Regions from separate parts of the Shewanella sp. WE21 genome, predicted to be linked through region 2. Evidence: predicted binding sites of a transcription regulator. Region 2 holds the regulator's gene; each other region holds the start of a gene.
The links. Region 2 encodes LexA, which represses DNA repair genes until DNA is damaged. Its sites were predicted from a motif close to TACTGTATNNNNATACAGTA; they were not measured.

Region 1 (2,206 bases), 750 kb from region 2:
CCATCATGGCAACTTGATAACCGTTTTCAATCGCTTGTAATGCCGCCATAGCCGCGACTAAGGTTTTGCCAGAGCCAACATCCCCTTGCACTAAGCGCATCATAGGGTGCGGTTTTTCTAAATCTTTACCTATATCAGCCACGACTCTTTGCTGGGCGCCAGTCGGCTTAAAGGGCAAAGCAGCGAGGAAGGGATTGAGCAACTGCCCCGTGGCCTGCATGGTGACAGCTGCATCTAAATTACTGCGCTGCCTTAGGCGTAACATACTGAGATTGTGGGCGAGTAATTCTTCCTGCACGAGTCGTTGCTGGGCTGGGTGTTGGCCTAGCTCTAAATCGAACTGAGAGATCCCCGCAGGAGGGCGATGTAGCGTCTGCAGCGCTTGTTTAAGGCTGATGTTGTTAGGTTGCAATTGCGGTGGCAGCAGCTCAGTTAAGCCACCCTCTTCCAGCAATACCAAGGCTTGCTCCGTCAGCTTTAGCCAACTCGCCTGTTTTAAGCCCTCAGTCGTGGGATAAATCGGCGTTAGGGTATCACTCAGGTGAACATCTTCACCGGGATACACCACTTTATATTCTGGATGCACTATCTCAGCTTGATGACTACCACGGCGCACTTCACCGTAGGCGCGGATCATCAAACCATTTTGCATGGCATTACGCTGAGCAACGGAAAAGTTAAAGAAGCGCAGGCTTAAGCTGCCCGTATCGTCGCGCACATTGCAGACCAGCATGCGCTTGCGGCCTTGGATGATTTGTGTCGATTGGATTTCAGCTTCTATAGTGCCGTAACCGCCTAGGCTGAGGGCGGCAATGGGATAGATTTGGGTTCTGTCTTCGTAGCGCAGGGGTAAGTGAAACAGTAGATCTTGTACTGTTGTGATGCCGAGCTTTGCGAGTTTCTCCGCGACCTTTTTGGCGACGCCTTTGAGGTCGGTGATCGGAACAAGATCCAATTGCTGCAAGTCGTTAGCACTCAATCACTGTGAATTTATACATATATTAACAGAGAATAAGCGTAAGGCAATCTCAAGGGGAATTAGGGTGTTATCAAATTTTGTTTGGAAGCATAGCTAATATCCTTCTGTGGCCTTAAGACCACAAAATTGTTGATAAGATATCGTTAGGCTGAAAGCGTGGTTAACTGTGAGTGTTATTACAACCAGCCTTTTTGTTTGGCGATGCGCGCTGCATCGATTCGATTGCTGGCATTGAGTTTGGCTATGGCTTCTGAGAGGTAGTTGCGAACAGTCCCTTCGGCGATAAAAAGTGTTTCGGCGATGTCGGAGGTGGATTTGCCTTCGCTAGCGAGGCGAAGAGCGCGGCGTTCTTTGTCGTTGAGTGGGTCGACATCGCCAATCGCCATCATCGCAAGTTCAGGATCGATCACTCGTTTTCCCGCCATTACTTGTTGAATCGCGTTGACTAAGGTTTCCGAGGGCGCATCTTTAAGCAGAAAGCCGCCCACACCCGCTTCGATGGCACGTTTAATATAGCCCGCACGGCCGAAGGTGGTAATGACCACTATCTTGGTTTGGCTATGTTGCTCCTTTAACCATGCGGCCAGCTCTAAGCCTGTGCGGCCGGGCATTTCGATATCCGTTAGCAAGAGATCAAAGCTTTGCTGTTTGAGTAAGCTTAGAGCTTCGTCGCCGTCACTCGCTTGGGTGATACTAAAACCCCCTGCAAGCGTGAGGAGTGCGGCGAGTGCTCCTCGCACCATAGCTTGATCTTCCGCCAATAAAATCTTCATTAATGTGTTGCTCCCTGCAAAGGTAAACTGACGGTAAATCTATATCCCTGTTCGAGATTATAGCTCAAGCTGCCGCCTAAACTGTCGAGACGCTCGCGTATACCAGTGAGGCCATTACCCTCTATAAAAGGTTTGGCCGCGGCATTGTCTTTGACTTCGAGCAGCAGGCGGTCTGATTGCTTAGAAAAGTGGATAGAGCATTCACTTGCACCGCTATGGCGAAGAATATTATTAATGAGTTCGGTGAGGATCAAACTCAGTTGGCTTTCTGTGCTTGCACCTAGCTTGGGTAGCTCACCACTGAGTTCGACACTTAAGCCTTTATCCCTTAAGGATTTACAAAGCTGCGTCACGCAACTCTCTAGACCCTTGTGTTTGTAGTCTGACACTGTGTGGCGGATCTGGCTTAAACTTTCCCTCGCAATTTGTCCTAGCTCAGTCAATTGGGTTGATG
Region 2 (2,206 bases):
CTTCTTTCCCTGGCGTGCGACCCCAATACAAACTCACGGGCACCAGTTGAATATCCAATTCAGGACGTTCCTTATGCACGGCTAACAAACGCATAAAGCATTCGAGGAAAGGCTCATTACCAGCACGTTCGCCAAACAGTGGCTTACGCCCTTGAAGACAGACAACCCGAGGCGCAGTCACACCATTAGCCACTAGAGGCTCATAAGGGCTTGGTAAACCTAACTTAGCCGTTATTTCGCTCAAAGCAGCTATGTCACTAAGGGATTCTGTTTTCATCACATAAACAAGGGGTCTGGAAGCATCCAGATTCAGATCGGCAAAGGGATCCTGAGGCACCACAATAGTGTGCACTAAGTGTTTTTGGATCCAACGTAATGATTTCAACCAAAGAGAGTCGTGTTTAGGCATTATTCTTATGCAATTAAGTGCGTTTACTAGCCCGATAGAATACCAGACTATGGGCAATATTCGCTAATTCTCTCCAACATAGCTAAAAAGTGGTTAATACTTGCGCTGCAAACAATACTGTATATACTAACAGTAACTGTATAGAAAAACAGGAAACACCATGAGACCTTTGACGCCACGCCAAGCTGAAATTTTAGAGCTAATTAAACGAAATATTGCCGATACTGGCATGCCACCCACTCGGGCAGAAATCGCAACCCGTTTAGGTTTTAAGAGCGCCAATGCGGCTGAAGAACATCTTAAAGCGTTGGCAAAAAAGGGCTGCATTGAGATCATGCCAGGCACATCTCGAGGCATTCGTCTGCCTGCGGAAATCGAAGATTTGACTGAAACAGGTTTACCGCTCATCGGCCAAGTGGCCGCGGGTGAACCTATCCTCGCCCAAGAACATGTTGAACAGTACTACCAAGTCGACCCAAGCATGTTTCATCCCGCCGCCGATTTTTTACTGCGAGTAAAAGGCGACAGCATGAAAAATATCGGCATTCTCGAAGGTGATTTGCTGGCAGTTCATAAAGTAGAACAAGCTAGAAATGGTCAAGTGGTTGTCGCTAGAGTCGATGACGATGTCACTGTTAAACGTTTCGAAAAAAAAGGTAATGTAGTCTATCTACATGCCGAAAATGAAGATTACTCCCCGATTAAAGTGGATTTAGGCTTCCAAAGTTTAACAATTGAAGGACTCGCCGTCGGTGTGATCCGTAATGGAGATTGGCTATGAATAAACTACTTGGCAATGCCCCCCGCCATCCGGGCTTGTGGCTCGATGAAGTCCGTGATGCCGACTATGACTGGCACCATGCGCCCATCGCCTGCATGCCAACTAAGACTCAAGGTCGCCAAGAATTAATTCATCTGAGTGCACAACTCGCTCAGTTAAGCCAACAGGGCCGTTGGTTAGTGCTCATCAACCCTCCAAGTATTGGCTACAAGCAAATGCTCGCCAGCGCAGGTGTGCGTATGGATAGAGTTTTGCTGGTACATGCTAAAGATGAAGTCGAAACCCTGTGGGCGATGGAGAAAGCCCTGACAAGTGGTACGTCCAGTGCAGTCATTACTTGGACTCAATCATTGGATGCGCGGGATAATCGACGCCTACAAATCGTGGCTAAAAGTGCCCGAGCTATGGGCATAGTGCTTGAAGACGTAAACAGTCACTTACATGCCGACGTACGCATTGAGCAAGGCAATCTCTTCGGTCAGCAATCTTTTTTTAGCTCTGTACACTAAATATTCATTTAATTTTTTACCTTGAAAGCCGCCTCACCTATGAATGTGAGGCTTTTTTTTGGCAATTTTTCAGATAATTAGATAAATAAGTGATCTTGATCAATATTTAAACAGCAAGTATGGTTGGTTAAGTCGGTGATGATATATCACCTTCCGTGGTCAATGAATCGAGTATTTATCGAACTCGAAGCGCCACTAAAAATAGAGAACAGATTTATTTCAGCAGTATGTGCCAGCGTGGCTAATTACCAGCAGTAACAATACTTGATTAAAAGTAACAGCCGCCAACGCACGTTGAAGTCAAAAAAGCTTTTTTGGGAACTGAAGAGTTTGCATAGAGTTGAGACTTACTGTGTTGCTCTTCTTTGTAGTTGCTATTCGCAATTGGCAGAGGAGAAGTCTTGTGAAGCAATTGTTGTATTGTTTACTCGTGGTGCTTTTCGCACCACCGTTGACCGCCGCGGACATGCGGTTCAACATGACCCCTGGCGTGACCGAGATCAGTGG
Region 3 (2,206 bases), 1.7 Mb from region 2:
CGTGGCGCTACATAAGACTACGCCTGCGGCCTTTTGCCACAGCATGGATTCCAGCATAAAGCCGACTTCGATAGGTGAGGCGCTAAACAGATAATCCACTTGTTTACCTGTGATAAGTTCAACCCAGCGCGCCATAGGGGCACCTTTATGTTTATCTTCCTTGGCCATCATCCTCCACAGTTTCTGCAGGTTTTCGAGCCTTTGCAGCATAAATCCGGTTTCGGCCAATAGCGCTTCGGATTGATGTTTAGGAATGTCGCCATCTTTAATCGCCTCGGCCAGCAGTGACAGCATTTTATTAAACTGTTTGAGGGCTAGATTAGAGGTAACAGCGAGGTTTTCAGCCAGAATGAGTAATGAGTCCGGCAGTTTGCCGTGCTCAAAACGCAGACGGTTTTCAGGATTGGCAAAGTGTTTGGTCTGGGTATCGCAGTAGTGGGCCACTTGATTGAGCTGGGCGATAAGATCGCCTAAATGATCTTGCATCGCCTGCGCGGGGGCAATGATATTGTTGCTCTTTATTTGGTTTTGTAACTTGGCGCAGGTTTTACCAATTTTTTCGAGCCAGTCGCATGCGCCCCTCAACGTGGCCTGTGCACTGGAGAAATCCCGCGCCACAATCGGTAAGTGATGTGCCTCATCGATAACATAAAATACGTCTTCGGGATCGGGCAAAATCACGCCGCCACCTAGCTCTAAATCGGCGAATAACAAGCTGTGGTTGGCGATGAGTACATCCCAAGTATCAACATCTTCACGGGCTTTATGGAACGGGCAATTTCTGTGGCTGGCGACTTGGCGATGACAGCTGTGTTTGTCGCAGGCGATTTGTTGCCACAGGTGATCGGGCAGCGGCACGGCTAAGGTATCGATTTCGCCGTTCCAGCGACCTTCGTTATAGTCTTTTAACAGGCCATGCATCATAGCCACTTGGCTATTGTCAGGTTTAGTTTGCCACATGGCCATTTGTGTACTGTTGTCGTCACCGATGAGCATCGCCAGTTTCGATAGACACACATAACGTTGTCGACCTTTTACTAGGCCAAAGCGGAAATTTAAGCCGGATTGCTCAAGGAAGAAGGGCAAGTCTTTATGCAGTAATTGTTCTTGTAAGGCAACGGTCGCGGTGGCGATACAGACTTTTTTCTTGCTCGCTAATGCCAGTGGAATGGTACCGAGGATGTAAGACAATGATTTACCGATCCCAGTGCCTGCTTCGACCACTATGATGCGCCTATCTTTATCATAGTCGCCGGCGAGGGTCTTAGAGATTTCCGCCACCATATAGTTTTGTTCGCGGCGCGGCCTAAAATTAGGCAAGGCGGTAGCGATATCCTTATAGATGGCGCGGATCTGGTTTTTTACATTGTCAGGTAACATGCGTCACTACTTTATCGAATTAATGCTGTACATAATAACAGTGATTGCATAGCCTAAGAAACTTTTCTGCCATTTGGCGGCATTTAAATTGAGAAACCATCTAAATTGACTAGCTATGCGATTTGGGAACCCATGCGATGAAGTCAGAGGCTACCGCGGCTGTTAGTGTACAAGGTCGAGTCTTAACACGCCATGCGATTCATCGTCATGGGATTTTAGTGTTGCAGTATTATCTGGCTACCGCCCAAGGCCCTGTGCTGGTGGAAGTGCAAGGCACTGAACACATTTGTTTTTGTCATCAAACTGATGTCACGGCTTTGCAGTTGCAAACGCCGGGTCAAGCATTGCGGTTTGTACCGTTAGCGCTCAAAAGCTTTAAAGGCGGCGCAGTCAGTGGTGTTTATGCTAAATCGAGCAACAGCTTACGTACCTTACAGCGCATCGCTAAAGATGCCGACATCCCCTTATTTGAAGCCGACATTCGCCCCGAACAGCGTTATTTAATCGAGCGGTTTGTGGCACTTGATGTGGCATTTTTAGGGCATTTCTCTGCGACGAGTAACATACACGAGCCGACTAGCGACAGTCTTGAGGCTAACTCGCTGCCCGTGTTTATCGCCGAGCGGGCTAAGAGTATTGCCCCTTTAACGGCTGTACATTTGCGCTGTATCTCACTGGATTTTGAATGTAGCTTTGAGGGGTTACTCTATTCGGTTGCATTATATGGTCAAGACAGTGGCCGAGACGGTGAGCAAGATAGCCTCAAGCAGACTTATGAAAAAGTGATTATGGTGGGTGAGGCTGAATCAAACTCTCCCGAATATAT
Region 4 (2,206 bases), 2.1 Mb from region 2:
AAACCCACCATCAATTTCTTTTTTGAAATCGGAATGTCAAAACTGATCGCACACAGATAAATGGATAAGCCGATGATTTTAATCCATGGTACTAAAATACTGGCGGTAAACACTATGATGGCAATAGGCAGCATATCTGAATGCACTAAATGCAAAATGCCCGAAAAAATTGTGTCGTGCCGCACTTGCCCTTGATTGGTCAGCATAGTGATAGGGTAAATGTTGGCTGGCACCAGTAAGATGGCAGCGGTAATCAACAAAGCCCAACTTTTTTGCAGGCTGGAATAGTCTCTGACGTGCAACTCAGTTTCACAGCGCTGACAGTGCGTGAGTTCACTGCTGTTGAGTTGGCGACACACTTTACAGAGACATAGGCCGATATCTTTACCTTGTTGTTTCATATCAGCTATGACCTTCCAATAACGTCCACATATGTTCTAAGTCGTATTCTCTTTGTAGAAACAAGGTCACGAGAAACAGCATAGTGAAGCAAAATGTGCCCATACCAAAATAAATGTCCGAAAAATCAGATAGCTGAAATGATGAAACTAAGAAGCTGATCACATAAATTTCCAGCATAGTGAGTTGCGATAAGACGCCATGAAATTTTAACAACTGCTTCAATGAGTTACGCCAAAAAAGGCTACTCAATCCCCATTTCACAATTAAAATCTGTGTCAATATCGATAACAGTAATAAGCCTGGACCTATCACAGCTGCGGCAAGTACGGCGACACCTACAACCCAATAGCCTTGGTCAAATACTGCAAATGCCCCTTGGAAAACCGTAGTAGTACGAATACTACCGAAAAAGTGGATCTCGAGTACGGGTAAAAAATTGGCAGGGAAATAAAACACTAATGCCGAAATACATAGGGCTAACATACCATTCACAGAGCAGTATGGCGTGTCATAAAGTGCAGTGCTGCAACGAGGACAGATTGCTCTAACGCCGCTAGGCAAGGCACGTTTGCGGACTGCTAAATCGCAGGAGCGGCATAGGATTACTGAATTTTCTGCTGCGTTTTCATGCATATAAAAATATATATTAGCCTAATAGGAGTAATAACAGCGAGAACGGTGCAAAGTGTCGTGCTAGTTAGCTGTTAAGCCACGTCTAGCGCTTTATAATCTTGGCAACGAAAGTACGCTAATAATATCAGATTAATCAGAACACTTGCATCACAAGTTCAATCTATGTCACTCTAGTTACTGTATATAAAAACAGTGCGAGGGCAGTCATGGCAGTAATAACACAGTTTGTCGTGGTCAGAGAAGGGGTTGAAAAGATGACATTCACATCTAAGAAGGAGGCTGATGCCTACGATAAGATGCTCGATATCGCCGATAACCTTATCCCCTTCATTCAAAAAGCTGATTTGGGTATAGATGAAAGTGTGGGCGAAAAGCTCGCATTCTATTTTGCTAACAATAAAGATGAGCTGACGAACTTGCTTAAAGGCGCCGTTCAGGTTAATAGTACGCCAACGAATCCGCCTGCAGCGAAAAAAGCGGCTAAAAAGACCGAAGCAGCAGAATAAAATTGTTAGGAAATGTAATGAAATCGAAATTTTATGAGTCACTTAACCGTCAAGCCTTGGCCTTGTTGGAAGGGGAAGATGACCTTGTTGCAGCGATGGCGAATTTTTCAGCCTTGCTCAATGATAATTTAACTGAGCTGAACTGGGTGGGATTCTACGTCATGTGTGGCGAACAACTGGTACTTGGCCCGTTTCAAGGTAAAGTGGCTTGTACACGCATTCCGTTAGGAAAAGGTGTGTGTGGTACAGCAGCATTCACTAATCAAACTCAGCGAGTGGCTGATGTCCATCAATTTGATGGTCATATTGCCTGTGATTCTGCCAGTAATTCTGAAATCGTTGTGCCAGTTCGTGCGCAAGGTAACGTGGTTGCCGTGCTCGATATTGACAGTCCTATCTTCGATCGTTTCGATGAAGAAGACCAAAAGGGGCTGGAATTACTGGTTAAAAGTTTTGAAAACTGCCTATTTGATTAATTTGCGTACAATAACGCATAATTCATAGTCGCAATCGGTGGCGTGCGCCTTATAATATGCGCCTGCACGCATTAAGCTGGTTTGATTGGCATGCAATGAATAAGCTTAGTGTTTTGAGCTGTCAAAATTTGTTAAGGTATATTTTTTAACTTTAGTAAACGCGGCTAGGATGCTAATTTGTACGTTGAC

Region 1: the regulator LexA is predicted to act here: its motif matches at 981-1,000, upstream of recG (ATP-dependent DNA helicase RecG).
Region 3: the regulator LexA is predicted to act here: its motif matches at 1,404-1,423, upstream of dinG (ATP-dependent DNA helicase DinG).
Region 4: the regulator LexA is predicted to act here: its motif matches at 1,211-1,230, upstream of CKQ84_RS21150 (YebG family protein).

Annotation. Positions count from the first base shown of each region.
Region 1 is NZ_CP023019.1:2,334,905-2,337,110, forward strand. It holds gene recG (ATP-dependent DNA helicase RecG) at 1-964, opposite strand, end outside; gene CKQ84_RS10135 (DNA-binding response regulator) at 1,156-1,752, opposite strand; gene CKQ84_RS10140 (sensor histidine kinase) at 1,752-2,206, opposite strand, start outside.
Region 2 is NZ_CP023019.1:1,589,257-1,591,462, forward strand. It holds gene plsB (glycerol-3-phosphate 1-O-acyltransferase PlsB) at 1-409, opposite strand, end outside; gene lexA (transcriptional repressor LexA) at 570-1,190, shown strand; gene CKQ84_RS06800 (cell division inhibitor SulA) at 1,187-1,699, shown strand; gene coxB (cytochrome c oxidase subunit II) at 2,103-2,206, shown strand, end outside.
Region 3 is NZ_CP023019.1:5,182,687-5,184,892, reverse strand. It holds gene dinG (ATP-dependent DNA helicase DinG) at 1-1,380, opposite strand, end outside; gene CKQ84_RS23335 (DNA polymerase II) at 1,518-2,206, shown strand, end outside.
Region 4 is NZ_CP023019.1:4,739,280-4,741,485, reverse strand. It holds gene CKQ84_RS21160 (paraquat-inducible protein A) at 1-401, opposite strand, end outside; gene CKQ84_RS21155 (paraquat-inducible protein A) at 403-1,035, opposite strand; gene CKQ84_RS21150 (YebG family protein) at 1,242-1,541, shown strand; gene CKQ84_RS21145 (GAF domain-containing protein) at 1,559-2,017, shown strand.